One region of the Paenibacillus sp. FSL M7-0896 genome, then DNA from elsewhere that is predicted to be linked to it. Evidence: a T-box and tRNA genes for the amino acid it is inferred to sense, from the RefSeq annotation. Region 1 holds a T-box; the other holds one or more tRNA genes.
The links. The T-box of region 1 lies ahead of MKY12_RS24455 (valine--tRNA ligase). A T-box ahead of a tRNA ligase gene usually reads a tRNA of that ligase, here a tRNA-Val.

Region 1 (15,963 bases):
TGAACAGTTGCCCTTTTTCCACTTATTTCATTGTAGCCACCAGTTAGCCCACGTGTCCTCTGATACATTTCCGCGCTCAAGCCCGTCTTACTAATATGAGGAGATGATCTGGCTGTGAGATTGAGATGGAATCGCAGAGTGTTAGGAATCTTAGCCTTCTCGACCCTGGTGATTGCCGCCGGAATAATGGCGGTTGTGCAACTGAACAACAACTACGGTGTACTGGGTCTGGTTGCCCAGCTTCAGAGCTTCCGGGTGACGGTGGACAATCAATCGGACTTTGAGCTGAGTATTCTGGAGACGGGAGTGGTAACCGGCGCATCAGCGGAGGCCTCAGTAGACGAAGTTGGCAAGATACTCAAAAGCGGAAAAACAGTAAAAATTAAGCCCCGGCTTAGCTTAAGCGGTGAAGGCGGAGTTTATCTGAAGTATTCGGACCCGAGAGAACCGGACGTTCCCAAAACCATCGGAGTATGCTCCTACACCGAAACTTTATCCGGATATTCCAAGGTCATAATCACGAATGACAAGGTGACGGTTAAAGAGAAGTGCAGCTAATCTATGGAGGCTGACTGCTATTTTGGCAGCTTGGTCTCCAAATATCCCCTTTAATTTCCCTCTGCGCATTTACAATCCAGATATTTGCAGATTTCCAGTAACATTTGTAACTGACGGGCTTCCAATATATTGATAAAAATATTATGTAAGCGCAGTCTATTTGATGAACTGGGGGAATATTTGTGAAAAAAGTTACTAAGTTAATGCTCGTGGCCGGCATCTCATTGGCACTGGTCGGGGTAGGGAACAGCGGCGCTCTGAACAATGTTACTTCGGCGGCGAGTGCACCGCTTAAGGTGGGCCGGGTGGAAGCGGCTGCCCATGGCACCAAATGCTTCACCGTAGCGGTTGCTGTAGTCCAGAATGGCGTAATCGTTGCGGCTTCGCTGGATGATTATCAGTTCCTGGGCAGCGATGTAGCTACTGGCGTACCGAACTCGGACAAGGATTTTGGCAAGAATTACAAAGACCCTAATATGGTGCTGGCCTCCAAGAAGACCAACGCCAAATACTACAGTGAGCACATGACGGAAGAAGCCAAATCGACAGTAGCCTATGACAAGAACCTGGCGGCTATCGAGAAATTCGCAACAGGCAAAACTATAAAATCCCTTGAAGCTACACTGACTAACAAAAGCAAAGAGCAAGTTGTTGACGCTGTAAGCGGTGCAACTCTGGTGGATACTCAAGGTTACCTGAAGGCCATTCTAAGTGCGGCCAAAGCTGCAAAATAAACAGCTGTTCCATCATTTAAACGATGTTAACCCCTTCATGGCTGCGGCTGTGGAGGGGTTTTGCTATGCTGTTTCCATTTGTCGACAGACCGGCTCCGCTGTTAAAGAGAGTGGCACCCCTGCAATTATGGGTATAACAGTAATAAGTACAAATACATCAGCATGCGCGAGTATTCATAACTGGGGGGAAGGCCATGAAATGGCAGGGTAGAAGAGGCAGTTCTAATGTGGAAGACCGCAGAGGCCGCGGCGGCGGAGGCGGGGGCAAGCTGATTGGCGGCGGAATCAGCGGGATTGTGATTATAGTAATTGTTACGCTGCTGAGCGGCGGGAACATCGGCGATATTATGGGGAATCTGACCTCAACCGGTTCGGGCACAAACTCAAGCGTCCCCTATGAACAGAGCGCCCAGGAGAAGGAGCTGTCCGAGTTCGTGTCCGTGGTGCTGGCCGATACCGAGGATGTCTGGTCCGATATCTTCAAGGAGCAGGGAATGACTTACCAGGATCCGACGCTAGTGCTCTACAGCGGCAGCGTGAATTCTGCCTGCGGAACCGCGAGCTCGGCCGTCGGCCCGTTCTATTGCCCGGGGGATGCCAAGCTGTATATCGATCTCAGCTTCTACGATGAGCTGCAGCAGCAGTTCAAGGCGCCGGGCGACTTCGCCATGGCGTATGTGATTGCCCACGAGGTGGGTCATCATGTGCAGACCCTGCTGGGCGCTTCCGAGCAGCTGAATTCAGAGCGCCAGCGTCTCAGCGAGACTGAATTCAACAAGGTTCAGGTCCGCTTCGAGCTGCAGGCCGATTATTATGCCGGGGTATGGGCGCATCATGTTCAGGGCCAGAATCTGCTGGAGGAAGGAGATCTCGAAGAGGCGCTAACTGCTGCGAGCGCGGTGGGTGATGATACGATCCAGAAGCGGGCGCAAGGGTATGTGGTGCCCGACAGCTTCACACACGGAACCTCCGAACAACGCAAGCGCTGGTTCTATAAGGGCTTTAACTCCGGCACGATTGCCGGTGGAGATACCTTCAAGGCTGCTGAACTGTAGCCGCCGGCATTCCGAAATAAGAACACTAAGAGCCGCCCATCCGCTTGACGGAGGACGGCTCTTGTTCTTATTAGGGACATTATTATGAGGAGCCGTTTCTGCTCCGCCGGGAAGCTGGAATGTATGCTAAAAACAGCATACAATGTGCTCCCGCGCAGGCGCCCGGACCGAATGTATGCCAAAAACAGCATACAATGTGCTCCCGCGCAGGCGCACGGGCCGAATGTATGCCAAAAACAGCATACAATGTGCTCCCGCGCAGGCGCCCGGACCGAATGTATGCCAAAAACAGCATACATTGTGCTCCCGCGCAGGCGCACGGACCAAATGTATGCCAAAAACAGCATACATTGTGCTCCCGCGCAGGCGCACGGGCTAAATGTATGCCAAAAACAGCATATAATGTGCTGCCGCGCAGGCGCACGGACCAAATGTATGCCAAAAACAGCATACAATGTGCTTCCCGCGCAGGCGCACGGGCTAAATGTATGCCAAAAACAGCATACAAAGTGCTCCCGCGCAGGCGCACGGGCCGAATGTATGCCAAAAACAGCATACAATGTGCTTCCGCGCAGGCGCACGGATCAAATGTATGCCAAAAACAGCATACAATTTGGCGGGTTCTGCCCGTCCCTCTCACGCCGTCCCCCTGCGCGGGAACATGTGCTTACGGCTGCACATCATTCCGGTAAGACAGACGGTTGCGGCCAAGCTTCTTGGACTCCAGCAGGAGCTGGTCGGCATAGACATACCCTTTTTCCATAGAGGTCTTCTGATCCGGGTCTGCCTTATAGTAAAAGAGTCCGAAGGATGCCGAATAGGGCACGCGGATGATCTGCTCCTCGAATTCTGCACTTACGGTGTGACCGTGAAGGCTGTCCAGAATCTCCTGAATCTGCGTCCTGCACTCCTCGAAGGTCTTGTCCCTTAGAAAGAGCGTGAACTCTTCCCCGCCGCTGCGGAACAGAATATCCTGCTCCTGCAGATGCTTCTGCAGCGTCTTGGCAAAATGAACAATAACCCGGTCACCAACGGCGTGGTTGTAGCTGTCATTGATTTTTTTGAACCGGTCGATATCCGCCACTACAATTCCGATGTACTCCCCGCTCTGGTTCAGCTCCTTCATCATCTTGTCCATATGCGCCCGGTTATAGGTTCCGGTCAGGAAGTCGCGGTAAGCCATCTGCTCGAATTTGTCGCGTTCATACTTGTGCTGGGCACTCTGCGACTTCGAATAGAACGAGATACTGACTACATAGTTGAGCAGGAACAGGGCGATCAGCATCTCCCATTTCTCCATTTGCAGCAGCCGCAGCAGCAGAGCATTACTAAGAGCCACCTTGCTGAAATCCAGCAGATTCCGGCTTCGGAACAGTAGGTTCCTCGCTTCCCGGCGTGTCTTGATATCTCCCGACAAGGCAAAGGTCAGCACCAGGAAGGTGGAGGACAGCAGGGTGGTAACGCAGACCACGAGCAGGAACAACAGCCAGTATCCGAGAGGAAGCTTGTCCGCCAGGGGAGAGAGCGCCGTATACAGATAGTACGCAGCAGAGCCGCCCAGTGTGAACGAACCGATATTGTAGAAGGTATCCAGGAACTCTCCGGGATCGGCGGTTTTTGTTTTCTTTTTATAGAAATATACGATGAACCGGTATACAGTCTCGAACAGGAGCGTGCCGAGCGGACCGGCAAAAATCCCGAAGGAGGAGGTATAGCTGATGGCATAATCGATTGTTGAGTTCCCGCTCCGGGTCACAATCCGCAATTGAAAGTAGATGCTGGAGAAGATAGTGTATAGCAGTAATGCTTTTATATAGGTAGCGTCCAGGACTACAGCATGCGCGGGAATGAAGGCTATAGCCAGGGATGCGACAAATAGAAAAAGGTCAAATACCCTCGCTTTTGACATGTCGGAAATTTCCTTTCAGGATTTATACCGATTATACCCGAAAAGATGATTCTTGATTAAAAGATATTTTTGAAATTTGCAGGGAATGATCATATATCCCTTTCCGCCTGCCCGCAGCCTACATATACTATTCTGATTAGGGTGGAGCAGACTGCTCCTGTACCTAAATACATCTATAGCCGGGGAGAGGAATGCATGAAGATATTGCTGGTCACCTACTGGGGCCTCACCAATATGGGCGGAATTTGGACGTATATGAAGCAGCTGGCCGACAAGCTGGGCGAGCAGGGCCATTCCGTTACACTGATGGGCAGCCATGTGGAGAACAATACATTGTATTTGCTCAACCGGACGGAGTCTTTTGATAAAAAAGCCTTCTATTCGCTGCTGCTGCCCCAGCTTGATATCGGCCGGTTCCCCTCGCTGCATCTGGAGCATGGCATCTTCAGCTTTGAGCTGGGGCGTTACGTATTCGAGGGCGGCGCCGCTGTGCTGGGGCTGGAGGAATATGATGTCATTCATGCCCAGGACCCTATAGCCACATATGCACTGCGGCGGATCATGCGCCGTCCTGTTCCGCTGGTCGCAAGTGTTCATGGGGCATTGACCAAGGAGACCTACTATGAGTACAAAGGACTTGAGCCCGGACTGACCCGGGAGGCCTATGAGCAGCGGCCGATCTGGAGCTACTTCCGTAGGCTTGAGACACTGGGTGCCCAGGCGGCTGACCAGATTCTGGTCTCTTCGGAGTGGATCGGACAGCTTACGCAGAGCCTGGGGGTCAGCCCGGACCGTATTCATACCTTGCCGTACGGGTTGGACCTGCATCAATATGCAGCCAGGGCCGCAGAGACGCCGCCGCTTCAATTTGCAGAAGGAATCCCTGTAATCATGTATGCCGGACGTCTTGAATATATTAAAGGCGTCCATGTGCTGATAGAGGCGCTAGGCATTCTGGAGCAGCGCTGTCAGCGGTGGATCTGTGCGGTGGCCGGAATCGGCAGCCTCCTGGAGGAGCTCATGGAGCAGGCCCGCCTGCTGGGTATCGCCGGGAAGGTCCATTTCACCGGGAAATTGAACAATATTCCGGCTGCACTCCGGGCTGCCGACATCTATGTGCAGCCCTCACTCCAGGATACGCAGCCTTTCTCGGTTACAGAAGCGCAGCTTGCCGGGATCGCGCCGATTGTCGCCGGAACCGCAGGCATGCCGGAGATGGTCCGGCAGGGAGAGACGGGCTGGATTGTTCCTCCCGGAGATGCCGCTCAGCTCGCCCTGCAGATGGAGCAGCTGCTGGGGGATGAGGGACTGAGAAGACGCACCGGCCTCCAGGCTAAGCGCTGGGCAGAGCAGACCCGTTCGCTGGATGTCATGGCTGCGGGTACGCTGCATGTATACCAGAGAGCGGTCAATCTGCGGGCGGGCCGGCCGGGAATTCCGGATCACCTCCGGTTTGGGGAAGAACCGGGCGCGGGTGCGCTGCCGGCAGCTTTTCATCCGGCAGATGTGCTTAACGAGGGTGATCCGGGGAATCCGCTTGCCGTAACGATGCGTGTCAAGCTTCCGCAGCACTACTCTATTCCTGATGCACGTACGGCCCTTCCTCCCCTGGCATAGGCGCTGTCCGCAATTGAAGCGGCAAAGTTGTCATGCCTGCCTGATTGAAGCATATACATGAGGGGAGTAACATTTTGGGCTTATACTCTGGGCTTGTCTCAGGGATAGATTATGCCAAGAAGGAGGACATTTCCCGTGTTTGACCAGTCCCATGGCTTGCGGTTTGATATTTATGAACGCATTCACCTTTCGGAAGAGCTTCCGGGAATAGCAGAGCTGGAGGAAGTCGAGCTGGTTCCCGACATCCAGGTCATCCAGCGGGAGGACCGGGCCGAGCTGCACGGACAACTGCTGCTCACCGGACTCTACCGGGGGGAGGATGACCTTACACAGCGTCTGGAGCATGCAATTCCTGTTGAAATCACTGTTCCGCTGACCCGGGTCAGCTCACTTGATGACATAGGGGTGGAGATCGAGAATTTCGATATTGATCTGCTGACGATGCGAACCGTCAACATTACCGGAGTGCTCTCGCTACGCGGAATCGGAAGTGCAGATGTACAGCCGGCCTGGCAGCAGGAGGAATACACGGTAGCGTATTCGCCGGAGGCAGGAGACAGCAGGGCGGCTGAGGAGATAATCCGCAATCCCGAGAATGATACCCTGTATGAGAATTCGCTCTGGACCTATGGCGAAGGGACTGCAGAGGGCTCTGCGGAAGATCAGAACTCCGCTGCTCCGGCTGAGGCAGCAGCTGAGCCGCTGTACGCGGAAGATACTTCTTACAGCCAGCCCGCGGCCTATCTCTCCACACCCCTGAAGGACAAGGAACCCAGAGTAAGGACCCATAGCCTGGATACGGCTTCTTCGGCAGGCAGCAAGCCGGCGGCTGATAAGGCCTCCGCTCACTTCCTCACCTCCAGAGAGAAGACGGCACCAGCGGCTGTGAACGGCTCGGTTCAGGAGGACACCACGCTTCAGACAGGCACCGCTGCCTTGAACACTGTGGATCATTGGGGCAATGCGAAGCTTCATGCCGTGTCGCAGCCGGAGCCGGTGTTTACCTCCGCTGCCAACGATGCTGCTGCGCTGTTTGAAGGGAACGAAGGAGGGGAGGCGGCAGAGGAGATCCAGGCCACAGACAATGAAGTCTTCCTGTCTGCGGAATCTTTGTCTCCCCAGGAGGAGAAGCAGGATCTCAAGGTTGCCCTTGGCAGCAAAAAAGAACCGGGAGCCGCCGAGCAGGAGCCGCTCACCTTCTCCTCGCTGCTCAGCGCAAGCCGCGCCAACAGAGAGCAGGAGGAGCTGCTCTCGGGCAATATAGACTCTGTAGCGCAGGCTGTTCCTGAGGCAGGCAATGATACAGCGTGGAAGAGCCGGTTCATCGGCGGGATGGGCGGGACAGAGCTGTTCCGCAAGGTACGGCTCTGCATCGTGCAGCGGGAAGAGACGCTGGATACCATAGCCGAGAAATACCAGCTAAGCACCCGGGAGCTGACTATGTATAACCGGCTGTCCGGTCAGATTGTAGAAGAGGGACAGGTATTATACATTCCTTGAGATTGACGCTGTGCGGAGAATTCAGGCTTAACAGGAACAGCCCTTGCCTTACGGATGGGGCTGTTCCTGTTTCTTTGTTGTATAGGAAATTATGATTCTCTTCTGTTGTAGATAAGTGTTTTTTACTTGTGCCCTGAATGTATGCGGAAAACAGCATACATTTGCTGGCGCGCGGGCATGTGCCCCGAATGTATGCGGAAAACAGCATACATTGTGCTGGCACGCAGGCATATGGCCCGAATGTATGCGGAAAACAGCATACATTGTGCTGGCGCGCAGGCATATGTCCCGAATGTATGCGGAAAACAGCATACATTTGCTGGCGCGCAGGCATATGTCCCGAATGTATGCGGAAAACAGCATACATTTGCTGGCACGCAGGCATATGTCCCGAATGTATGCGGAAAACAGCATACATTTTGCTGGCGCGCAGGTAAGCCGTTTCCACTTCCCAAGCGTTTTTTATTATGCGGCCTGTATATACGATCTCCGCTTCTGGTTTACAAACCGTTCAGCCGGGGGTAATAGTCACTACCGGCCTACATACATTACACATTCAGGCAGCTATGCGCTGGTACACTACTTCTGGAAGGATGATATATCACATGAAGAGAAAAGTGGCAGCCACTGCGGCCGCACTAAGCTTGACGCTCACAGTCTCGGCCGGTGTCTACGCCGCCAGTAATCTGCAGGAGATCAAGGCGCTCCTGAACAACAAAATCGGGATCGTCGTGAACGGCCAGGCGTACACGCCCAAAGACGGCAACGGCAAAACCCTCGCCCCGATTACCTATAACGGCATCACTTATCTGCCTGTACGCTCCATCGGCGAAGCGCTGAACACTGCTGTTACTTACGATGCTTCAACCAGCCGGGTCATCATCGGTGATGCTGCAGCTCCGGCTGTCTCCTCCGGCGGCTCGTCCACTGGAACACCAGCAGATTCTGTGAAGCGGCCGAAGAGCCTGCCGGCGGATTTCCCGCTTCCGGCGGACGCGAAGATATTTGATCTGATCGAAGGCTCGGCGACCGGTAAGCCGTCCGCAACCTTCAGCTACCGTACGAAGCAGAGCCTGGAGACGCTCGGCAATACGTACAAGGACTATTTTGTGCAAAAAGGAGCTACCTCCAAGTCTGAGGAAGTCTCCGCCTCAGCCTTCTCGATTATTGATGCCGGAAGCACATTCTCTGTTACGCTGGATGGCGCTCCCGGAACGGGCAGCCATCAGGGCTTCAATGTGGTTCAAGTGATCTGGAGCGGGGAGTAGGCATCAATGTACGTCTGCTGCGCGCCCTTTGTGTATATGCTGGTTGACTAGGGATAACACTGAATGTATTATTGAACTAAGTAATAACTAGCATAAAGACTGGGAACGGGAAGAGTAGGCGGTCAGCCCTTCAGAGAGCGGGATTATCATTGGTGTGAATTCCCGCAGGATGCAGCCCCCGAAGTCGCCCCGGAGTTGCCCTTCTGAGCTTGTCTTCATCATGAAGACGGGTTAGGATGCGGCCGGTTGCAGCCGTTACCCTGCATGAGTGTCGCGCTAAGCTTCAGGAACCTGTAAGGGAACTTAAGGCAGTGGTTTATTTTTTATTGGCGCGAAACAAAGGTGGTACCGCGAAAGAATGGCCTTTCGTCCTTTGAGACGAAGGGCCTTTTTGTATTCTCAGAAACCGCTAGCTACTCAATACATTTAACAGTGGAGGGTTCACAATGGCTGATAACAACAATGCAGCAGCAGAGCTGCCGAACGGGCAGGAAGCGGCAGAAGCTACCGCTTCAGCTAATCACAAGCAGAGCGACATGCCGACTACATATGATCCGGGAGCGGCAGAGAAGAAATGGTATGCGTACTGGATGGAGAAGGGCTTCTTCGAAGCCGGCAAGCGCCCGGATGCGGAGCCTTACAGCATCGTGATTCCGCCGCCGAATGTAACAGGAATGCTGCATATCGGACATGCGCTGGATTTCACGCTTCAGGATGTGCTGATCCGCACCAAGCGGATGCAGGGGTATGATACCCTGTGGCTGCCGGGTACAGACCATGCAGGGATTGCTACACAGACCAAGGTAGAGCAGAAGCTGCGCCAGCAGGGAATCTCCCGCCATGATCTGGGACGCGAGAAGTTCCTGGAGCAGGTGTGGGCCTGGAAAGACCAGTATGCAGAGACAATTCATGACCAGTGGGCTAAGATGGGCCTGTCCCTCGATTACTCCCGCGAACGCTTTACCTTTGATGATGGAATGAAGAAGGCGGTAAGCAAGGTATTTGTGGAGCTGTACCAGAAGGGCCTGATCTATCGCGGCAAGCGGATTATTAACTGGGACCCGGCTGCCCGTACAGCGCTGTCGGATATCGAGGTTGAATACAAGGAAGTGAACGGGCATCTGTACCATCTGCGTTATCCGCTGAAGGATGGCAGCGGCCATATCACGGTGGCTACCACGCGGCCCGAGACGATGCTGGGCGATACAGCGGTAGCGGTACATCCGGAGGATGAGCGCTATAAGGATCTGATCGGTAAGACGCTGATTCTGCCGGTTACCTTACGTGAGATTCCGGTTATTGCCGATGAATACGTAGATAAGGAATTCGGCAGCGGTGCAGTTAAGATTACACCGGCGCATGATCCGAACGACTTCGAGATGGGAGTCCGCCATAACCTTCCGCAGATCAACGTAATGGATGAAGGCGGAGTGATGAATGAGGAAGCGGGCGCTTACCAGGGAATGGACCGCAGCGACTGCCGTAAGGCCATCGTAGCCGACCTGAAGGAGCAAGGCGTGCTGATCTCCATTGAGGATCATGTACACCAGGTTGGGCACAGTGAGCGTTCCGGGGCCGTAGTAGAGCCTTATCTGTCCACCCAGTGGTTCGTCAAAATGCAGCCGCTGGCAGAAGCAGCCATCGCTGCACAGAAGGACGGTGACGGGGTCCATTTCGTGCCGGACCGCTTCGAGAAGACGTACCTGAACTGGATCGAGAATGTCCGCGACTGGTGTATCTCCCGCCAACTGTGGTGGGGCCACCGTATTCCGGCCTGGTACTCTGAATCCACCGGGGAGCTTGTAGTTGCACATGATGAAGAAGAAGCACGCCGCATCAGCGGGCTGTCCGACCTGAAGCAGGATGAGGATGTTCTGGATACCTGGTTCAGCTCGAACCTCTGGCCGTTCGCTACCTTAGGCTGGCCTGATCAGGACAGCAGCGACTATCAGCGTTACTATCCGAACAATGTACTGGTTACCGGCTACGATATCATCTACTTCTGGGTAGCGCGCATGATTTTCTCAGCCATGGAATTCACTGGCCAGAAGCCGTTCTCCGATGTGCTGATGCACGGACTCGTACGCGATGCCGAAGGACGCAAGATGTCCAAGTCTCTGGGCAACGGTATTGATCCGCTGGATGTTATCGAGCAGTACGGCGCTGACGCCATGCGCTATATGATTACTACCGGCAGTACAGCGGGCCAGGATCTGCGGTTCCGTATGGAAAAGGTAGAGCAGGCGCGTAATTTTGCCAACAAGATCTGGAATGCCTCCCGGTTCGCGCTGATGAATCTGGAAGGCGTAGCCTTTGAAGATATTGACATTACAGGTGAGCTTGGCACAGCGGACCGCTGGATTCTGCACCGCCTGAACGAAACTTCCCGCGATATTACGCGTCTAATTGACTCGTACGAGTTCGGCGAGACCGGACGCCTGCTCTACAACTTCATCTGGGATGATCTGTGTGACTGGTATATTGAATTCGCCAAGCTCTCGTTATACGGAGCGGACGCAGCTGCCAAGGCCAAGACTCAGTCTGTTCTGGCTTACGTGCTGGACCGCACACTGCGGCTGATTCACCCGTTCATGCCGTTCATTACGGAGGAGATCTGGCAGCATCTGCCGCATCAGGGCGAATCCATCACCTTGGCCGAGTGGCCGAAGTACGATGCGGCGCTTGAGAATCCGCAGGCAGTATCAGAGATGAACCTGCTGATGGATATTATCCGGGCCGTTCGCGGTATCCGTGCGGAAGTGAATGCGCCAATGAGCAAGAAGGTCGAGCTGATTATCAAGGCCGGCAGCCAGGACACCCTGGACATTATTTCCCGCAACGACAATTACATCGGGCGCTTCTGCAACACCTCTTCCTTCGAAGCAGGCCTTGCGCCGCAGACGCCGGATAAAATGATGTCCGCCGTGGTTACCGGAGCGGAGCTGCTTCTGCCGCTGTCCGGTCTGATTGATATCGATCAGGAGATTATTCGTCTCGAAAAAGAAGTTCAGACCCTGAACAGCGAAGTGGAGCGTGTGGAGAAGAAGCTCAGTAATCAGGGCTTTGTGGCCAAAGCTCCGGTGAAAGTCATCGAAGAGGAACGGGCGAAGCAGGCGGATTATTCCGACAGACGCGAGAAGGTGCTGGCCCGTATTGCAGAACTGAGAGGATAACAGACATGGAAGAGATCACCCGGAGCGGCGCTGCCACTCCCTTAAGTTCTTATACAGAAGCCGTAGACTGGATCAACAGCCTGATTCCTTTTGGAATCCGGCCGGGTCTGGAGCGGATAGAGCTGCTAATGGAGAAGCTCGGACATCCGCACCGGAAGCTTAAGTTCATTCATGTGGCGGGGACCAACGGCAAGGGCTCGACCTGCGCCTTTTTGACCTCGGCCCTTATTCAGAGCGGATATTCGGTGGGGACCTTCACCTCTCCTTATATCACGAAGTTCACGAACCGGTTCCAGTACAACGGGACGGATATTCCTGAGGAGACGCTGCTTGCGCTTGCCAATCAGCTGCGTCCGCTGGTCCAGGAGATTGCGGGCACTGAGCTAGGCTCACCGACCATGTTCGAGGTGGCGACGGCGCTCGCGATTCTCTATTACGGCGAAGTCTGTTATCCCGATGTAGTCGTATGGGAGACGGGGCTTGGGGGAAGGCTGGATGTAACGAATATCGTTACTCCGGTTGTGTCGGTCATTACCAATGTGGGACATGACCATACCGATGTGCTGGGAGATACGCTTACGCTGATTGCCGGCGAGAAAGCCGGGATTATTAAGCCGGGCGTTCCTGTAGTCAGCTGTGTAAGCCAGCCCGAGGCTGTAGCTGTATTGAAGGCCAAGGCGGCGGCTACCCGCTCGACACTCTATTTAGCGGGAGAAGATTTCAGCTATAGTAATGTTGAGCAGAGAGACGGCTGCCAGCACTTTACCTTCAATGGGCCATTCCGCGGGCTTGAGCTGGATATTGCTATGAAAGGCGAGCACCAGCTGGAGAATGCGGCCGGGGCCATGATGACGCTTGAGGTGCTGCGGCAGTATATGGCCTTCATGCTGGAGGACGAGGATGTGCTGGAGGGCTTCCGGGGCACATTCTGGGCCGGAAGACTGGAGGAAGTGAGCGTCTCGCCCAGAATTATTCTGGACGGCGCGCACAATCCGGAAGGGGCTGAGAGCCTTGCGAAGAGCCTTCCGCAGTTCCAGCCTTACGGTAAATTAAATTTGCTCATGGGGATGCTGGCAAATAAGCATCACGAGTCGTATCTCAAGCATATACTGCCTATAGTGGATACGCTCATCCTGACCGAACCGGATTTCCGTAAGAAAATGGACGCGGAAGATCTGCAGGCGATCGCAGAAAGTCTGCGGAGTAAATATGCCAAGGAAAACTTGGAAATCATAGTAGAACGTAATTGGGGCCAAGCGCTGCAGAAGCTGCAGACGATCACAGCGGACGATGACCTTGCAGTTGTGTCCGGAACGCTGTATTTGATTTCTGATGTGCGCAGTACGCTTTTACGGCAACCCGATTCTGAAAAAGGCTGGTGACGAACTGTTGGATACTACTGAACGTGTGCATTTTATAGGGATCGGCGGCTATGGTATGAGCGCGATTGCCCGGGTGATGCTGGAGATGGGATATACAGTTACAGGCTCTGACGTAGCTGCCCAGGAGTTAACGGAGAAATTGATTGCCAAAGGTGCCAAGGTCTTCATCGGGCATACGGCGGAGCAGGTAAAAGGCGCGGATCTGGTCGTCTATTCCACGGCGCTTGCCGCGGATAATGTGGAATGGGTGGAAGCGGAGCGTTTGAAAATTCCGATTCTGCACCGCTCGCAGATGCTGGCCCGGCTGCTGAATGAACGCAAGGGCGTTGCGGTGGCAGGAGCGCACGGCAAGACTACCACCTCTTCCATGATTGCTCTGGTGATGGAAGACTGCGGCGTGGACCCTACCTACATTATCGGCGGGGAGATTATGAATGTCGGCACGAATGCCAAAGCGGGACAAGGGGAATTCGTCGTGGCAGAAGCCGATGAGAGTGACGGCTCGTTCCTGCAATACCATCCTTGGCTGGGAATCGTTACGAACATAGAAGCTGACCATCTGGAGAACTACGGCGGCGACTTCGGCAAGCTGAAGGATGCTTATGTTCAGTTCATGAATCAGCTGCGCGAGGACGGGACAGCTATCGTATGTGCGGATGATGAGAATCTGAAATCCCTGCTGCCTAAGGTAAAAGGTACAGTGATCAGCTATGGGATCGAATCAGAGACGGCTGATTATACAGCGACTGATATTGTTCTCGGCGACCGGCAGGTATCCTATACGATGAACCATGGAACTGAGGTGCTAGGCCGGATTGAGCTCTCTATTCCGGGACAATACAATCTGTATAACTCCATGGCGGCAGTGATTTCTTGTCTGAAATCGGGCATTGCCTTTGAAGCCATTGCGGCTGCGATTGTGAAGTTCCATGGCGCCAAACGGCGCTTCCAGGTGCTGGGCGAGGTTGACGAGATTCTCGTCATTGATGATTATGCGCATCATCCCACAGAGATTCAGGCTACGATCAGCGCCGCCAAGGCAACCGGCAAACGCATTATCGCCGTGTTCCAGCCGCAGCGCTACACGCGTACCTTCTTCCTGCTGGATGCGTTCAGCCGTGCGTTCAGCGAGGCGGACGAAGTGATTATTACCGATATCTACTCCCCTGCGGGTGAGAAGCAGATTGAGGGCGTCACCTCCGCCAAGCTGGTAGAGCTGATCGTACAGAACAGCAACGCCGGTGCGCGGCATCTGCCGACGAAGGAAGCTGTGCTGGCAGATCTGCAGAACCGGATCGCTCCCGGTGATCTGGTCATCACCATGGGTGCAGGCGATATCTGGAAGGTCGGTTATGCGCTGGCAGACAGCCTGAAGAACCGGTAAGATAGCATCGCATTGATTACAGAAACGGCTCTACATTCCTTTAATAGGGAGTGTAGGGCCGTTTTTTGCATACGAAGTTACTATATTCCCCATAGAATCGCAGGATTGAGCGCCAGCTCGGCAGCGGGGAAGGAACTGCGTGGTCAAGCACCCGAACTTGGGTAATAGATCCTAGATGTCCCGGGCAGTCCAGGGCGAATTGATCATTGGAGAGTAGGAGAAGAGGCCATGAAGGAATCGTTGCTATTCATTTCCGCAGAGAATCCATATCCGCAGGATAGCGGGGGCAAGCTGAGAACAGGCAATATTCTGAAGCTTCTGCTCGCCAAATATGAGGTAGAGCTTATCACCTATGCCAATCCCCGGAAGACAGGGATGCCGGAGGGACTTCCGTCACTTACAGTGCATGAAGTAGAGCGTACGGTCAGCTACCGCAGAGCGCTTCTCCGTTCCCTCTATACCTGGCGGAACTGCTCGTATATGAGCCATGTTGATGTGGACATGAAGGCCAAGATTATAGAGCTCTGCAGCCGGAATTCCTACGGTCATGTATTTATTTCGCACAGCCTGCTGGGCTGCTGCATCGACATTGTACAGCGCTGCTTGCCTGACATTGTGATCATTACCGATGCGCATAATTTCGAGAGCGGACTGTCTGCACAGCTGGCAGGCGGTAAAAAGGGGATCGCCAAGGTCTACTATTTCCTTAATGCTATATGGACGCGCAGGGATGAGCTGAAGCTGATGGACAAGACCCATCTGCTGCTGACGACTTCGGAAGAGGATGCTCTGGCCTTCAAGGCACTGGCTCCAAGCCGGTCGCAGAAGGTTCATGTCATTCCCAATTTCATACGCATGGAGGATTACCGGGCCAAGACGTTGCTGTCCAAGGAGCAGTGGATTATTCTTCCGGGTAATATGAACTACTTCCCTAACATTAACGCAGCCCTCTACTTCTACCGTGAGGTATATCCTCTGATTAAGGCGAGGGTACCGGACATTAAGTGGTATATTGTCGGACGGGATGTGCACCCGGAGGTAGCGGCACTGGCCTTGAAGGATTCGTCTATCGTCATCACCGGGTATGTGGACAGTGTGGCGGATTATATACGCAAGGCGCAGGTGGTCGTAGCTCCGCTCCTGGAAGGCAGCGGGACAAGGCTGAAAATTCTGGAAGCCTGGGCGCTGAGGACTCCTGTCGTATCCAGTTCCAAGGGGGCAGAAGGGCTGCTCTATGAGCATTCGCAGAATATTATGATTGCCGATGACCCGGTTTCCTTTGCCGATAGTGTGACACTGCTGCTTCAGGATCATGAAAGAGGAGTAGTGCTTGCGGACCGTGCATACGAGATTCTGCTGGCGAATTATGAGGCGCAAAGTGTC
Region 2 (15,963 bases), 2.9 Mb from region 1:
CAGGCGAAGCCTCGGATAAGCCGATATAACGGATCTTCCCTTCCTTGACGAGGTCAGCCAGGGTACCGGCGGTTTCCTCAATAGGCGTGTTCGGATCGGGACGGTGCTGATAGTACAGATCGATATAATCTGTGCCGAGATGATAGAGGCTGGCATCTACGGATTTTTTGATATAGGCCGGGTCTCCCTTGGGTCCCTGAGTATGCGTAATGCCGAATTTGGTCGCAATCACAGCCTGATCTCTCCGGCCCTTAAGCGCCCGTCCGAGAAGCCGTTCATTGCCGCCGAAGCGCTGCTGCTCGAAAGCTCCGTAGATATCCGCTGTGTCCAGCAGGGTTACGCCCAGGTCAAGCGCGCCATGAATGGTTCGTACAGACTCTTCATTATCTGGCATCATCATCGTTCCGAGTCCCAAAGCCGATACGATCAGCCCTTCGTTCCCAAGTGTTCTTGTGTGCATATGGTTGCCTCCTCTTGTCCCTGTAATAGATCTTATGAACATGACCTTATTCTAACCGTCCTGCCGTGGAGCAGCCACAGTACGTTCATGCTAGTAAGATCATTACCAGGGAGCAGCAACAGACCTGTAAAAATGCGCCTTCAGATGATTCTCTACTACGTTATGACAGGGGTATAGATACAAATATGCAGACCCGGGTGATCCGCCAGATTGGCCATCGAATTGATATCGTAGACTACAGGCTGGCTCGTGCCAAGACTCTCTATGACCACACGGTTGACCTTCTTGCCTTGAATATTGTGCTGCTTCCACATCTCAGCGAAATCCGCACTGTCCTCCAGGAGCTGATCGACCATCTCCTTGTACCAAGGATCGTGCAGGTTCATGTCATAATAGGTTCTGTACACCCCTACTGAATAGATTGCGAACTCCTCCCAGTTCCGCATCCGGCGGCGCAGCTCCAGATCCAGGAACAGAAGACGCATCATAATGCGCTCTGAAGCAGGCAGACCTCCGAAATCACTAAGCACTTCACTCGCTTTATCATTCCAGGCCAGTAACTCAGACCGCTCATTCGTAATAAAAGACGGATAAGTCAATTGGCGGATAATATTCCGCCACTGCGGATTCAGCTCCGGACTGGCTGTATCTATAGAAGCAAGTGTATCCGGCAAGCCCGGATTCCATAGCTCAAACAGATGCTTACGCTCATCTGCCGACAACCGCAGCGCCTGACTGAGACTCTCCATGACCTCTCTGGAGGCGGTAACCTCCCTGCCCTGCTCCAGCCAAGTATAATAGGTGCTGCTGAGACCAGCCAGAACCGCAACCTCCTCCCGACGCAGCCCCGGTGTTCTGCGCTGACTGTTCGTTTCCTTGATCCCTACAGCTTCAGGCTGCAGACGTTCCCGGCGTGATCTCAGGTAGTCGCCAAGACGCCTAAACCTCGTAATCTCGTAACTCATGAGCTGGGCCTCCTTTCGGCATTACTTTAAATTTTACAATCATGATAGAATTCCACCTTTTATGTTGGTTAAGTAACTTCCAGACAAGCGCCAATATTGTAATTTAATAAAGGTGGGGTGTCGTGGGTTTTTGTCATTGTGGTGGTGTGGGAGAGTTATGATTAAAGGTATCATTTGTATCATAGTAAAAAATATCTTGCCATTCCCTTACGTCCTGTGTTATTATAAATTTCGTTGCAGGACGGTAGCTCAGCGGGAGAGCACTATCTTGACAGGGTAGGGGTCATGGGTTCGAACCCCATCCGTCCTATATATGGAGAGTTTTAAAGAAACGAAGCCGATCATAAGATCGGCTTCGTTTTTCGTTGTTATCATTGCAACAGTTTTAAATTTTTAATTCCATTGCTCCATTGCCAAGAGCTTTCTAGAAGTTTCTCTTTTTCTCATCGGTTCATTCATGGTCAGTGTCTACCCATTAGTGATTTCAAGCTTAAAACTTCTTGCTCTGAGAGGCCAGAGGCTCTAACAATAATGGAAGTTTCCACTCCAAGAGCAAGAAGTTCACGCACCATTGCCTCTGCCTTTTTTCGTTCACCCTCTACTCGCCCTTCTGCTCGTCCCTCAGCTCGCCCCTCAGCCTTAGCCCCATTCATCCGTGATGCCTCATCACGCAAATACTTCATCCGGGCTTCATACTCCATCCTTGTAGCGGCATCCTGACTCAGGAACTCGAGCGTATCCATTGCTTTTTTCAACATCGGTTCATTCATGGTTAGCACCTCCCAATTTGGTTGTTCAACACCCTTTAGGAATAATAACCAGTTAATCAGACCACCAGTTAATGGAACGGCCTGCTCCTCAAGCTTTGTTAATTCCATCACATGAATCTCAAGATCATTGTTAAGAGATATCCCGGTATGATCTTCCCGAAGATGAAACACATTATGATGACGGTCATTCGGCAGACAGGAGTAGTTCAGTATATTGATCGTCACACACTTCTTCAAACACTGATTATATCATGGCAGAACTACTCGTTGTAGACAAGGCCAGCTTTTTGGGCTCCATATACTGCTATTCTGTCCCCTAAGCGCTATGAAACATACAAGAACATGTTTTATCTTTCAGCCCCCCCTCTACCTTAATGTTATCGCCATTCGCTTATCCACCAATACAACGGCGTCTGCTTCACCCTTACCGTTGAACATGGCTGAAATTACATATATTTTCGTGTCATCTTCCGCTTTCGCCACCCACTCTTTCTCCTGCAAATATCGCTTGTTGGTGGCATCGTAAGCATAATCCAGGTTGCGCTCCATCTCCTTCAGATATTGATCGCCATAGATTTGTTTGAAGTCATCCTTAGACATGCCAATTTTAAAACCGCCAGTGGTTTCATATGTATCTTTCGATTCCTCTGCCAGAGTAATCCCTGCCACTTTATCCTCCCGGTACATAATCCTCACGCCAGAGCTATACATGACTGAATTCGCAATATCCTTATCCTCCCCCTTGCCCAATACCTCTTCCACTTCTGCACGGCTCATTCCATACTCAACAACGGCTTTATGATCGTTCACCTTTTGAATGGCTAAGTCTTTGGTGGTTACCCCGTCCTTTGAATCCGCACATGCCGTCAATACGAACAAGAACAACATTACCAGTACCGTTTTTCTCATAATACCCTCCAGATCCTTTTATCTAAAGTTTACCTTGTTAGGAGGAATACGAAACAGTAGCATCCCTGACAGGACTGACCGTAAGCCTCTTTTTTGCATGGTTGCTGACAGATATTTATCAAAACCTGAGATCGCCACCAAGCAAAGCACCCTTCTTTATGAAGATTTGTTGAAACGGTCCTGAATCGATCTTAACTTCCTCCCTTGCATTCTATATAATAGAGGTAGCTTACACACGGAAAGGACTGAACTATGCGCAGATATCAATAGTTGCACCTCACCAATACCATATATATTTAATGGAGGTAACTTATTGATGATTACAGAATTACAAACCGAGAGATTAGTATTAAGACAAATGCGCACCGCCGATTCAGCCAGCCTGTTCCCGATCTGGTCCGATCCTGAAGTCACCCGGTTCATGAATATCAGCAGCTTCACGGATGAGAGTCAGGCCGTGGAAATGATTGAGCTGCTGGGTAAGTTAGCCACCGAGAATCAGGCGATCCGCTATTCCATCACGGAAGCAGAATCCGGCCGGATTATCGGCTCCTGTGGTTTCAATGCGCTGGACTATGACAATGCCAAGACAGAGATCGGTTATGACCTTAGCCGCGAGTGCTGGGGAAAAGGATATGTGCCTGAAGCCCTTCGCGCACTAATAGATTATGCGTTTGATACACTGGGCTTCAATAGAATAGAAGCAAAGGCCCAGCCTGCTAATATCAATTCTATTAAGGTACTGCAGAAATTAAACTTTTCGCTGGAAGGAACACTGAGGCAGAGTGAGCGGTCCAAAGGAAGCTTCATTGATCTGTGTATGTATTCCAGATTAGCTGCAGATTAAGCTAACCTGAACAAGGGCTGACCCAAGCGCTACAGAATGAACTGCGCAGGGTCAGCCTAATTTTATATACCATAAAAAACAAAGCTACCACTGGGGCAGCTCCACTAATTGAATATCCGATGCGGATGTCTTTACGTATTTGAGAATTTCTTTATAGCCCTTCTCTGACAGAAAACACTTTTGCTCGACTCCTCTGTGGTCTTCCCCAAAATAAGCAATATGAAACGTCTTATCCAGCTGGATAATGTTAGAAACCTGAATTAACGTGTTTCTATCTGCTAGAACGAAATTATATCCTGAACTGGCCAGGGTATTAAGCCAATATTTCAGCGTACCTACTGTATAAAAGGTCTGATCGTACGTATGGACAATGATCCGATAGATAGTCCGTTCAAATTCCATAAAAGTTATTTTTTCAATATCGAGTGAGAATACACCAGTGTTTCCCTCTGTGTCTCTAGTAACAGATATCGTGCTCAAAGGGATCAACTCCAATGTTATTTAAGTAACTCTTCAGGAACCTCCGGTTGATTAATGTATAATACACTTGCTGTAACCAACACGATAAGGGCAGCCAAGGCGGACAAACCAGAAGCAAGCTTATACACTACTTTGCGCTGCAAAGCTCTCATTGTCAGATGTTCACCTCCCTTCTAGCTATAATCAGACTGATGGATTGTGCCAAAAAGCTGGCTGCGATAACAGATGAGCCTATAACGATATTGGCAGCTACCAGCAGTAACGCCAAGATTCTCAGCTTAGGCCAGTGCCGCCTCGGAATCCGGGTCTGTCGTTCAATCCCAATGGGCGCCAGCCAGAAAACTATTAACAGACTCGCTGCATTCAATAACATAACGTAGAAGGAGCTAAGCTCCACGAAGGACAGTACTGTGAACAAGCTTACCGTAAACAAGACACAGGCTATACCAGATTTTAGATGGACCCCGCCCGACACCTGACGTAATACGGCAAAGGAGATCAGAATCTGCAGAGCTTCACTTGTCCTGCCCGTCAACAGGGATACTACCAGCGTCAGCCCAATAATAAACACCACATTAAGCACTACGCTAATAGCAAATTTCAGGACAGCGTAGGATGCCGGGTGCTCAGGTACGATATTTTTAATCGTAAATGCCAGCTTGCCGGACATGAATTCAAGCATCTTCCCGCTCCCTCCGGGTGGAATAATATAGAAGGAATACAGTCATCACCAGGAAAATCAAGGCATTTAGCAGAATATCATTATAGTAGAGTAGCACTGAAATCCCTATTACGAAGCCGAAAATCAGCAGAGACAGCAGAATATCCTCTATCTTAAAGCGGAGTTTATCCAGATCGAATGTGAAGCCCTTGCCTTTGCGGTACAGAAACCCGAAGACACCAAACACCATGGCCGCAGTCGCCACCTGTAGAAAATATCCGTTCGCGGTACTACCAATATTCGATATAGATCCGAACATGAGCAGGGTGAGCAGCGTCTGAATCCCGGCAAAAATAGCAAATCCTGATATTGTTGCGATGATGGATAGAATGAGCGGCATCCTCACCACCGCAGCGAAGAAGAAGATAAAAATCAAGATTAAAACAAGTGGTGCAACATTCGACATACCCAGTTCATTGCGTAACAGATAGCTTTGCAGATTGTTCAGCAAGATGACAAATAAAGCCTGCCAGATGTACCATCTCCACTTGAATCTATAGAGAGACATAATCAGATAATAGAGCGCAAGCGTCTCTATCGTTGAGAAAAACATAAAGCCTACAGGTTCCCACGACAAACCATAACACCGCCTGACTAATTTTCGTTCACAAGATTAATTATATATCCCCGCCGCACCTGACGTATACTACTTAATTACAAAATTCGACACTTTTTATCAAATCAAAAAAACATCCGTTGGCCGCTCTGAATCGAGCCTCAACGGATGTTCCTCTGTGTACAGCAGCTTGGCTGTCCGTACTAAATTTCAGACCAAATGACGTTAACCTCCACGGTTCCCTCCTGAGACGCAAGCGGACCGCCAATGATTGACCAGCTCTGCTTATCGTCCTTGGTCTTGCCTTGAATGATCAGGTTCTTGGGATCGATAGTCTTCACGGACTGATCGCCCAGCTTGGAAGCCAGATAATCATCATAGAGCTTCGTTACCGATTCCATACTATCCGTTGTTCTAAAAATCAGCAATGCCGTCTTCTTGCCCTCATTCTCCTCCGCATTCGAAAGAATGGTCTCCGTTACATTCTCCGGCATCGGGAAGTCCTCCGGCAGATATTTTGGCAGGTCCGCAGATCCGGCAGCCGTCTCGTTACTTCCGGCCGTCGCCTCAGGGGTCTGCTCCGGCTCTGTCGTTGGTGCTGGAGTCTGTTCGGCCTCTGTTGTCGGCGCTGGAGTCTGCACAGTCTCTGTTGCCGGTGCAGTGGTCTGCATCGATTCGGTGGACGGCTTATCCTCAGCATTACCGCAGGCACTGAGGGCCAAGAGGGACAACGTCAAGGATAAGGACATTATTAGCTTTTTGGTGTACATCTTCTCACTCCTCGTCAATTCATTGAAAGTTACATGGCCAGTTAGATTCACAGGCTTACCGGATAGTACCCATTTTCTTTTTCCTCAAAACAACGAATAGACAAAAAGAAGCCCGGAAACCAAGGCTCCCGGGTCATTCGTGAATGATGTATAAGTTCAGAATTTATTTATAATACGATGTCGTAAGCGGAACGAAGACCGAGGTTCCATCCTTCACATCTCCGTTGACATACAGGCTGCTTACTCCGGCAATATCCACTTCGATGGTAGTAAGCCCGCTGGCAGGGTCAATGGTCTGCTTCTTCAACACAGTATTGGTGTCGCTGTCTTGTACCGCGAAGTCTTTAATCTCTCCGCCGATCGCGGCTACCTGGAGATAAAGCTTCTGATATTTTTTGTTCGGGTGGAGCATGAATGAAGTGCCTCGGTCACCACTGGCGTTATCGAAGAAGACATCCTTGTAATCCTTGTCCTTGAAGACCGTCTTGCCCGGATCTTTGGTGTGATACATGTCGTCAAAACCTGTAGCGATTGGTACGCCCGCTGTCTGCTCCCCCAGAGATATGGTGTTGGTTGCAGCATCGAACTTAACGGTAACTCCCAGCAGATCGGATACGGAACGGACCGGCAGATACGTTGTGTCCTTATAGGAAATTGGGGCAACCACCGCACCGCTGCCATTCTTAAGCTGTACGGGCTGGCCGTTCATCTTGAATTTGATGCTTGGATTGAGATATGCCTTGATCTCCTGCAGGTTGGCTCCGGCGTACACACCTGTGCCCATTCCTCCAAGTACGGCAAATGCAGTCAGTGCAGCAGTCATCTTCTTCTTCATTCGATCATACTCCTCTCCATTTATAACAAATTTGAATATTCCTTATTGGGAGTATAATAAATCCTGCCATCAGATGCAATCATTCAGAACTCATCTCTCCGGTGAGCCGCTTCGTAACGTTCGCGTATCTCCAGATTTTTGGAGTGATTGTACAAATCCAGCGCAATGATTCCCCTGCGGGCAAGCTTCACCACCAGCACAAATAAATATATCCCCATTCCCAGACAACTCAACCAGAGTAAAAGAGCAAAAATACTGAACCCTCCAGCGAGCAAGGACCCAAAACCTGTCATATACACAGCTTACATCCCCCATTCAAAATGATATAAGATCTATATCCTAATCATAACAAGTTTGGCACGTTTGTGTAAGGAATGCAAAGTTCTATTAAATTTCACTGTAGAAATAATCCAATTTTGCTATACTGGCTAAGTATGATTAAACATTTGGGGGAAATTACTGATGTACGAAAAATTATCCAAAATGACTTTAGCTTTTGCTCTTTTAGCTTCACCTGTGATATTGAGCGGATGTGGCGGGTCTGCTGAGATTACTCAAGCCGAAACGGCGACTCCTTCTGCTGCTCCGACTGCTTCTCCTACTCCAGCGCCAGAGCTGAAGAACTTCTCAGTGAAAGATAAGACGCAGGAATACCTAGAGAACTTCGGTACTAATTCATGGAATATTGAGTCGTCCAAAGAAATTGCCAATAACATCCGGATTAAGGCCCGGGAGGATAAAGAGAATACCTTCACTTACCTGGAGATTGCTGACTCTATTGAGAAAAATGATGTGCAAAATGTAAAGAAGCTTTTCACAAAAATTGGTGGAGTTCTACCTGCTTCCGTTGCCAGCCGCTACCCGGATCCCACACCTACACCCGATGAAACGGATGTACCCTCTGGCGGAGATACGGATATGACCTACCTAGAAGCAGATCAGGAGTTTGGATCGAGAGGACTTAATTTAGCGAAAAGCTATCTGGAAAAGGAGATTACCCAAGAAATTAAAGATGATATTTCAGCATATTTTCTCAGTAGCGTGGATTTTATAATTAAGGAAAATCAAAGCAAATACAAGGAAATGGCTAATGCCATTCAAAAGGATGACAAGGCAACTGTTGAAAAGCTATACGCTGAGCTGCTGCCGTTATACCAAGGGATACCTAGTTCAGCCACATCTGCAGCCGCTACGCCAGCGCCAGCAAAGGACGAAGTCATACATCTCAAAGGGAAAAAGGACCAGGCTACAGAGTTCTTCTATTTGAACAGCGGGATCGCCATAATTGAGGCAACAGACAACGGGGATTCTAACTTTGTGATCTATATGTACGATGAAACAGGAGATACCAAAAAAATGCTCGTGAATGAAATTGGGCCTTACAAAGGAAAATCTTTAGCCGTGATTCCTGACGGCGGGAAATATATGCTGAAGGTGGAGTCGGATGGCTCGTGGAAAGCAGATATTAAGCAGAGCATCCCTGAGAACGTCAAGAGCGCTCCGGTTAAATTATCCGGTAAGGGGAACGATGTTGTGTTTGCAAGGCTGCAAAGCAAGCTGACCCGGTTCACATCTAAGCACACGGGTGAATCCAATTTTGCTGTCAAAGTGAATGATAGCCTCTTGCTGGTTAATGAAATTGGGAACTACTCCGGCTCCACAGCGGAAAAAATCGAATCCGACGGAATTTATGTCTTTTCCGTGGAAGCAGACGGACAATGGAGCATTGATATCGAATAAGCTTCCGCAGGTTACCTGCACCCAAAAACGATTGCCACTTTTTAAAGGAGGGCAATCGTTTTGTTCGTTTACAGGCTTAGGTTACTCCGATAGTGCAAATCAAACTTCACCCGGGAATGGGCAGCGTTTGGAAGATAGTTGTATTTTGTACAGCTAAATGACGGCGAATTGGCTGGCGCGCAGGGATAGTTGTATTCTGTACAGCTAAATTTGAGGAAAACGCTCTTTCCCGCCATGAGAGTAACTTATAAGTGTACAGAGTGCAACTAAAGCTCTCCCTGCGCAATATTTGCCCATTTTAGTTGTACAAATTACATTTAGAGCCTAAATCGCAGGGAGAGTGATGTTCTTGCCTCGTTGCTGATTTGTTGCTGAACCGCCGCTGATTCCTCGCAGACTAGTTACCCGCAGATTTGCCCTCCCCCTGCCCGCCTGCCCGCGTAAGTGCCTACGCCTTCACTCTCATCTCACCGTCCTGCTCCTCCAGCTCCACAAACACCGGCCGTTCATCAGGCGTCTGATTCGGCGTGTGGATGGCCAGCATCAGCTGACCGCTGAAGGTGCGGAAGACCATGGCGTGACCGCCGTCCTGCTGGTAGAGCGCTTGCTCCTGATGAAGCCAGGGTCCGGTTATCTCTCCGCTCCCGGAACGGGCGATACCCAGCGCGTAGGTATTATTAATGAAGCTGGCCCACAGCAGATACAAGGTGCCGTCCGCTGAGCGGAACAGGAACGGCCCGTCCGTGACATAATTAAGCTGATTCGCATAACGCTTGGATTCAAACGGAGTGGTCCACGGGGCTTCGGATGCCCGGAACAGAACAACAGGTTCCCCAGCGGCACTCCGCAGGTCCTCTGTTAGCCGCATGGCGCAGACCTCGCCGTCCCCGGTCTGCTGCCACTCATGGCAGAAGACCATCCACGGCTGGCCCTGCCGGTCCACATACAGCGTTCCGTCGAGTGAACTCCACTCCTGCGGAGTCACCGGCCCCTCACTATGCGGGATGAACGGACCCAGCGGATGCAGCGATATCAGAACGGCGGTGCCCAGCAGATCATTGTCCTTGCGCCGGAAGGTGGCGAACATGATGTAATTGCCGCCATAACCATAGACCTCCGGTGCCCAGAAATTCCGCTCCGCATAGAAATCCGGCTCCGGCCGGAAGACCGGGAACGGGCCATCCCAGTGCTCCAGATCTGTGCCGGTGTAGGCGTTGAACCCCGTGCCCGTGCCCCAGATATTGCTGTCGGTGCTGCCATATAAATAGTAGGTGCCCGCCTCTTGCCCCTCTCCGGCCAGCGGAAGCACATACGGATCTCTGATTTGCAGCTCGCTATTCGCTGTCGTTCTCATCGGGTGGTTCATTTAGACCCTCTCCTCACTTCGCTCTTATACTCTCCCTGATCTACCTGTATTCCGGCAGTACCACTCCAATATCGCTGACGCTCACGAAACCGCCGTCCGCATATTCAAGTTGCTCGTTGCCCTTGATGGTGAACGGGAGCGTCTGGCCCTCATAGCACAGACTCCCTTCGATCTGGCGGACACTCATGCCGATCAGCTTCAGCAGTTGTCCGCCCCGGCCCAGGACCACACGCACACCATATGGAAAGGTCAGGTACTCCTCTTCATTACGGTAGATTACAGACCGCTCACGCGTAGTAACCAGCTCGAAGACCGTGTCGTCCACGGTCCGGCGGTATCCGGTCTCATGGGCCACCTCTTGGCCATGATCCATGTCATAGGGAAGCAGGCCGGTGAACCATAGCTCCTCTCCGGCTACCGGCACGATCCCGCATAGCCGCTCCATATAGTCCAGCAGGCAGAGAATCGCAGGTGAATAGGTCTCCGTATATCCCTCTTCCCCGGTCCATGGGCTTAACGTCTGCCCGAACCGGGTCATCCGCGAGAACGCTGCGAGGATCGGCAGGATGACCCAGGTCAGCTCGACATAACGCCCGTGCTGCTCGAAGGCATGCGGCGCACGGATGAGGCTGAGGAAGTTCGACGAACCTCCCCAGGTGTTATAGCTGGAGAAAGGGTCGAACCTGGGATCATCCATCGCAATGGAGGTGAAGGGATATTTGGCAAAGAACTTGCCGGTATTGAGCAGGTAACGGCGGAGGGCTGACGCAAAAAACACCCCGTCCCCCACCTCGCAGGCCAGCACACGCAGCAGAACATCCGATTGTACACGGACGAACCGGCCTCCGCGATCCCGGTCATAGAAGAACTCATCCTCTTCGTCATAGCAATGGCTGAACAGGCTGTGGCTGCTTGCCGCTGCCCGGGCACGCCATTCGTCCCCGCTCCCGCCAAGCTCCACCGCTATCTTGGACAGGTAGAGCCGCTGACAGTAGACATTGGCCGTTAAATCCGGGGCCAGAAAAGGCAGCAGCGGCGAATCCGGGTTATATTGTCCCGCATCCTCCAGATGGGGCGTGTCGGGGACATGCCAGAAGCGCGGCGAGAGGTCATGTCCGGTATCGAACGTGCAGAAGGCTTCGACGCAGCCGGTCCCTCTAGTGTTGCGGTACATATGCAGCCAATGGTCGAACCGGCCCATCGCCTGATACATGGAGCGAAGGAAGCTCTTATCCCGCCCGTTCTCCAGATAATGATTCCAGACGCTGCGGGCCAGCGGCGTCACCATCTGAATCTGCCGGTAGGCCGGTCCCGCAGGCGTCACCTTGTAGGGCATCAGCCCATCCTGCCGCTGCTGGTCGGCGAACAGCCGGAAGGTCGCTCCCGCCACCTCCGGCATGAACCGCGACAGCCGTTCAGCGCAGATCGTACCCGTGCTCTCCAGCCAGCTCCCGAGATAGACCCCGCCTTCATGCAGCACAAGTCCGCCTCCGTCCATCGGCACGATACAGTCCAGCAGCTTGTGCAGCGCAGAGTAATAGACATTCTCCATGTTCTCCGATGAAGCCGCGAAGGCCACGCCCGATTGCTTCCACTCCTCCAGTGAATCCCGGTCCGCCGCTTTCTTAAGCACTCTAATCCGGTCGTCCACCGCTATCCTCCGCAGTCTCTCCAGTACACTACCCGTCATTCCATTCCCTCCTGTAACTTTAGTTGCTCTCCAGACAGAGAAGCAGACTGCCGGGGGCAGCCCGCTTCCGGGATATGACTACTGGGCTCCGAATAACTGCGTCGCGCCTGTATAGAAATCCTCTACCCCTTGCTTGACATCCTTTTGCTCAAAACCGATCTCCTGTACAGCGGTCTCCGCCAGCTTGGTGAATTCGGTGAAATTCGGCGGGTTATAGCTGACGGCAAACGGCTCCTTCTTCGTCGCTTCGGATACACGGCTTGTGAAGTCGTACACGGTCTGTTCCAGCGGCGTAGCCTCCTTCATCAGCAGGTCACGCATCTTGGAGGTCACCGGCACGCCGCGGTCACTGCCTAGAATCTGCGCGGCATCGGGATCATTGATCCAGAAGTTCATCAGCTCCGCGACCTCCTTCGGATGCTTGGTCTTGGCATAACCGGACAACCCTTGACTGGATTCAAAGACAACCCCCGTTCCCTTCGGCCCGCGCGGCACCTGAATCATGGTCAGCTTATCCTGAGTCAGATTCTGATGAGCGGCGAACTGGTTGGACGGAATCAGGCTCATCGCCACCTTGCCGGTAACGACCAGGGATTTACTTGTGTCTCCCGGAGGATTGGATACCTGCAGGGATGGAGTGACCATTCCGCCGTTCTTAGTGATCCCGTACCAGTAGTTGAACCACTCCTCTGCATCCTGCTGCCCGAAGCCCAGCGCCTCCTTCTCCATATCATAGACCTGCTTGCCGCGCTGCTTCATATAGATGTCCATCCCCTCAACGGTAAAGTTGTAGGTGCCGTAATAACCCTTGCCCAGCTTATCGGAGATTTCCTTGCTGATGCGGGCGTAATCCTCCCAGCTCCAGCCGTCTGCCGGAACCTCCATTCCAGCCTTCTTGAACAACTCCGTATTGAGTACCATCCCCCGGGCATTCGCCCCGGCTGAGATATGCACCAGCTTGCCTCCCAGCGTTCCGTACTCCACCATCGTCTGGTCCATATCCGTCAGATCCAGCTCTTGGCCGACATAGGGCTGTAAGTCCAGCAGCACACCTTTCGCGGCGTAATCAGTTACGTTCCCTCCCAGGAAAAACACATCAGGCGCTGTGCCCGAAGCGAGCTGGGTATTAAGCTTGTCGAAATACCCGGAGTTCGGAGCAAACTCCCCGACCACCTTAATGTTCGGGTGCTTCGACTCGAAGGCCCGCAGCGCCTCGTTCGTCTTATCTGCGCGCTTCTGGTCGCCCCACCACATAATCCGCAGCTCCACCTGATCCGCAGAAGCTCCCGCACTGCCGGAGTTGCCGGCCGCCGCAGGCTTGCCGTTATTGCCGCCCGAGCAGGCGGTTGTGGCTGCCAGCAGCAGGACACTCAGCGTAAGACCTAAGCTTTTCTTCATAAACATATCCCCCCAAGAATAATTGTAATCGCTTGCTCATTTCAGGCCGGTCGTAGCGATGCCCTCCAGGAAATGCTTTTGGAAGAGCATGAAGATCGTCATAATCGGCACCAGTGACAGCACCGACATCGCCAGCAGCGCGCCCCAGTCGGAGGAGCCCGAAGGATCATAGAGCGAGCGTATACCCAGTTGCACGGTGAACAGATTGATCCGGCTGAGGTAGATCATCTGGCTGAAGAAATCATCCCACGACCAGATGAAGGTGAAGATCGCCGTTGTAATCAGCGCCGGAACCAGCAGCGGAATAATGATCCGGAAGTACAGCTGGCCCTGGCCGCAGCCGTCAATCGTGGCACTCTCGTCCAGCTCCTTCGGGATGCCGCGGATGAACTGAATCATCAGCAGAATGAAGAACGAGTCATGCGCCAGCCATTTCGGCACGATCAGCGGCAAATAGGTGTTGACCCACTCCAGCTTGCTGAAAATAATATATTGCGGAACCAGCACGACATGGTAAGGCAGCATAATGGTCACCAGCATGCAGGCAAACAGCACACTTTTGAAGCGGAACTCCAGCCGGGCGAACGCATAAGCCGCCAGCGAGCAGGTCAGTATGTTCCCGATGACCGACAGGACAGAGATCGTGGCAGAATTGAGGAAAAAGCGGCTAAACGAGATGCCCTGCAGCCCCTTCCATCCGTTCACGTAGTTCTCCAGCGTAAATTTCCCCGGCCACAGCCCCGGTTCCGAGAAGATCAGCGCATTCGGCTTGAAGGAGCTAGACAGCAGCCACAGCACCGGATACAGCATCAACAGCCCGAACAGAATAATGACGCCATGTTTGCCTAGCCTAAAGATCATTTTGTCGTCTGTCATGAATTATCGCCCGTCCTTTCCGTCGCCGTAGAACACCCAGAATTTGGAGCTCACGAACACTATGGAGGTGAACAGGCCGATGATGATCAGCATGATCCAGGCCAGAGCGGCAGCATACCCCATATCGAAGAAGGAGAAGCCTTTGAGATACAGATACAGCGTGTAGAACAGGGTGGAATTCACCGGACCGCCGCGCCCGTCTCCAATGACATATCCCGGAGTGAACACCTGAAAGGAATTGATAATCCCCATGACCAGGTTAAAAAAGATCACCGGTGAGAGCATCGGCAGCGTAATCCGGCCGAACTGGCGCAGCTTCCCGGCTCCGTCCACCTGCGCCGCTTCGTACAGGTCCGCAGGAATCTGCTTAATGCCGGCCAGGAAGATGACCATCGCGGAGCCGAACTGCCAGACGGACAACGTGACGATGGTCGAGAGAATATAGCTGGGATGGGCAATCCAGGACGGGCCTTCGATCCCGAACCAGGCCAGGAAGTGATTAATCAGCCCTTCCCCGTCGAAAATCTGCCGCCAGACGATGGCGATTGCCACACTTCCTCCCAGCAGGGACGGAATGTAATACACCGTTCTGTAGATGCCCAGCGCCCGGATGCCTTTGTTCAGGACGATGGCGACCAGGAGGGCAAAGGCCATTTTGAGCGGAACAGAGAATAGCACGTACTTGAACGTCACGGTAAGAGACTTGTAGAAGTATTCGTCTGCCGTGAAGATGTGCCTGTAATTGTTCAGGCCCAGCCACTGCGGGGCATTGAGCAGGTCGTACTTGGTCAGGGACAGATACAAGGAGCCCAGCATAGGCCCGAGTGTCAGTCCGAAAAAGCCGATCAGCCAGGGAAGCAGGAACAGGTAAGCGGTACCGCTCCTTCTCCACATCGCCGATCTGTGTGCTGTCTTCATATGCGCCTTCTCCTTCTTCATGGATATAGGCTCATTATAGAAAGCAACGCTGCTTGCTTGAATGCTATTTCTTCGGCTGTTGACTACTGAATTTTTCAGGTGGATGCTGGCGGAAGTCCGACGGGGAGGTTCCATACATTTTTTTGAATCTGGAGCTGAAGTAGCTGGCATTCGAGAAGCCGGTCAGCTCGGCGATATCCCACAGGTTAAGCGTTGTCGTCAACAGCAGATGCGTGGCCTGGGCCATGCGGATGTCAGTCAGGTAGACCATGAAGCTCCGGCCCACCTTGGCCTTGAACAGCTCCGAGAAATAGGAGGAATTGTAATTGAACCGTCTGGCAAGCTGGGTCAGGTTAAGATCATACATGTAGTTGCTGTCGATATATTGCGTCGCTGTGCGGATGACCGAATCCTCGGCATCGCCGGCCCCCTGCATCATTCGGTACACGGAGACCGCCCGCTCCAGCAGGAATTGTCCGGCCTTGTCCACCGAATCCAGCTTGTGAACCGCCTCAGGATAGAGCCATAGCTCCTGGGACTGGATGTTGACGTCTGCAGCCTCTGCACCCGCCCCGTCCACGAGCAGGCAGAGCTGGAAGATCAGCTTCACCAGGCAGGAGCGGGACTGGGAGAACGCCTGCTGCAGCTCCTGGCGGATGCTC

Region 2: it encodes a tRNA-Val, which carries the amino acid that the T-box ahead of MKY12_RS24455 (valine--tRNA ligase) is inferred to sense. The anticodon was not compared.

The regions. Positions count from the first base shown of each region.
Region 1 is NZ_CP150250.1:5,670,340-5,686,302, reverse strand. Features, by position in the region: gene MKY12_RS24490 (hypothetical protein) at 139-558, shown strand; gene MKY12_RS24485 (hypothetical protein) at 741-1,292, shown strand; gene MKY12_RS24480 (neutral zinc metallopeptidase) at 1,487-2,347, shown strand; gene MKY12_RS24475 (GGDEF domain-containing protein) at 3,015-4,256, opposite strand; gene MKY12_RS24470 (glycosyltransferase family 4 protein) at 4,452-5,873, shown strand; gene MKY12_RS24465 (LysM peptidoglycan-binding domain-containing protein) at 6,009-7,373, shown strand; gene MKY12_RS24460 (stalk domain-containing protein) at 7,979-8,641, shown strand; T-box leader at 8,734-9,018, shown strand; gene MKY12_RS24455 (valine--tRNA ligase) at 9,178-11,814, shown strand; gene MKY12_RS24450 (folylpolyglutamate synthase/dihydrofolate synthase family protein) at 11,820-13,196, shown strand; gene murC (UDP-N-acetylmuramate--L-alanine ligase) at 13,204-14,580, shown strand; gene MKY12_RS24440 (glycosyltransferase family 4 protein) at 14,809-15,963, shown strand, end outside.
Region 2 is NZ_CP150250.1:2,774,010-2,789,972, reverse strand. Features, by position in the region: gene MKY12_RS11670 (aldo/keto reductase) at 1-460, opposite strand, end outside; gene MKY12_RS11665 (helix-turn-helix transcriptional regulator) at 616-1,425, opposite strand; tRNA gene MKY12_RS11660 (tRNA-Val) at 1,664-1,735, shown strand; partial or broken gene MKY12_RS11655 (Rpn family recombination-promoting nuclease/putative transposase) at 1,887-2,438, opposite strand; gene MKY12_RS11650 (hypothetical protein) at 2,562-3,104, opposite strand; gene MKY12_RS11645 (GNAT family protein) at 3,421-3,951, shown strand; gene MKY12_RS11640 (LytTR family transcriptional regulator DNA-binding domain-containing protein) at 4,036-4,431, opposite strand; gene MKY12_RS11635 (cyclic lactone autoinducer peptide) at 4,449-4,583, opposite strand; gene MKY12_RS11630 (accessory gene regulator B family protein) at 4,586-5,113, opposite strand; gene MKY12_RS11625 (hypothetical protein) at 5,106-5,729, opposite strand; gene MKY12_RS11620 (hypothetical protein) at 5,912-6,457, opposite strand; gene MKY12_RS11615 (stalk domain-containing protein) at 6,642-7,313, opposite strand; gene MKY12_RS11610 (hypothetical protein) at 7,397-7,531, opposite strand; gene MKY12_RS11605 (hypothetical protein) at 7,776-9,053, shown strand; gene MKY12_RS11600 (glycoside hydrolase family 43 protein) at 9,502-10,419, opposite strand; gene MKY12_RS11595 (hypothetical protein) at 10,460-12,109, opposite strand; gene MKY12_RS11590 (extracellular solute-binding protein) at 12,188-13,513, opposite strand; gene MKY12_RS11585 (carbohydrate ABC transporter permease) at 13,544-14,383, opposite strand; gene MKY12_RS11580 (sugar ABC transporter permease) at 14,387-15,301, opposite strand; gene MKY12_RS11575 (response regulator) at 15,366-15,963, opposite strand, start outside.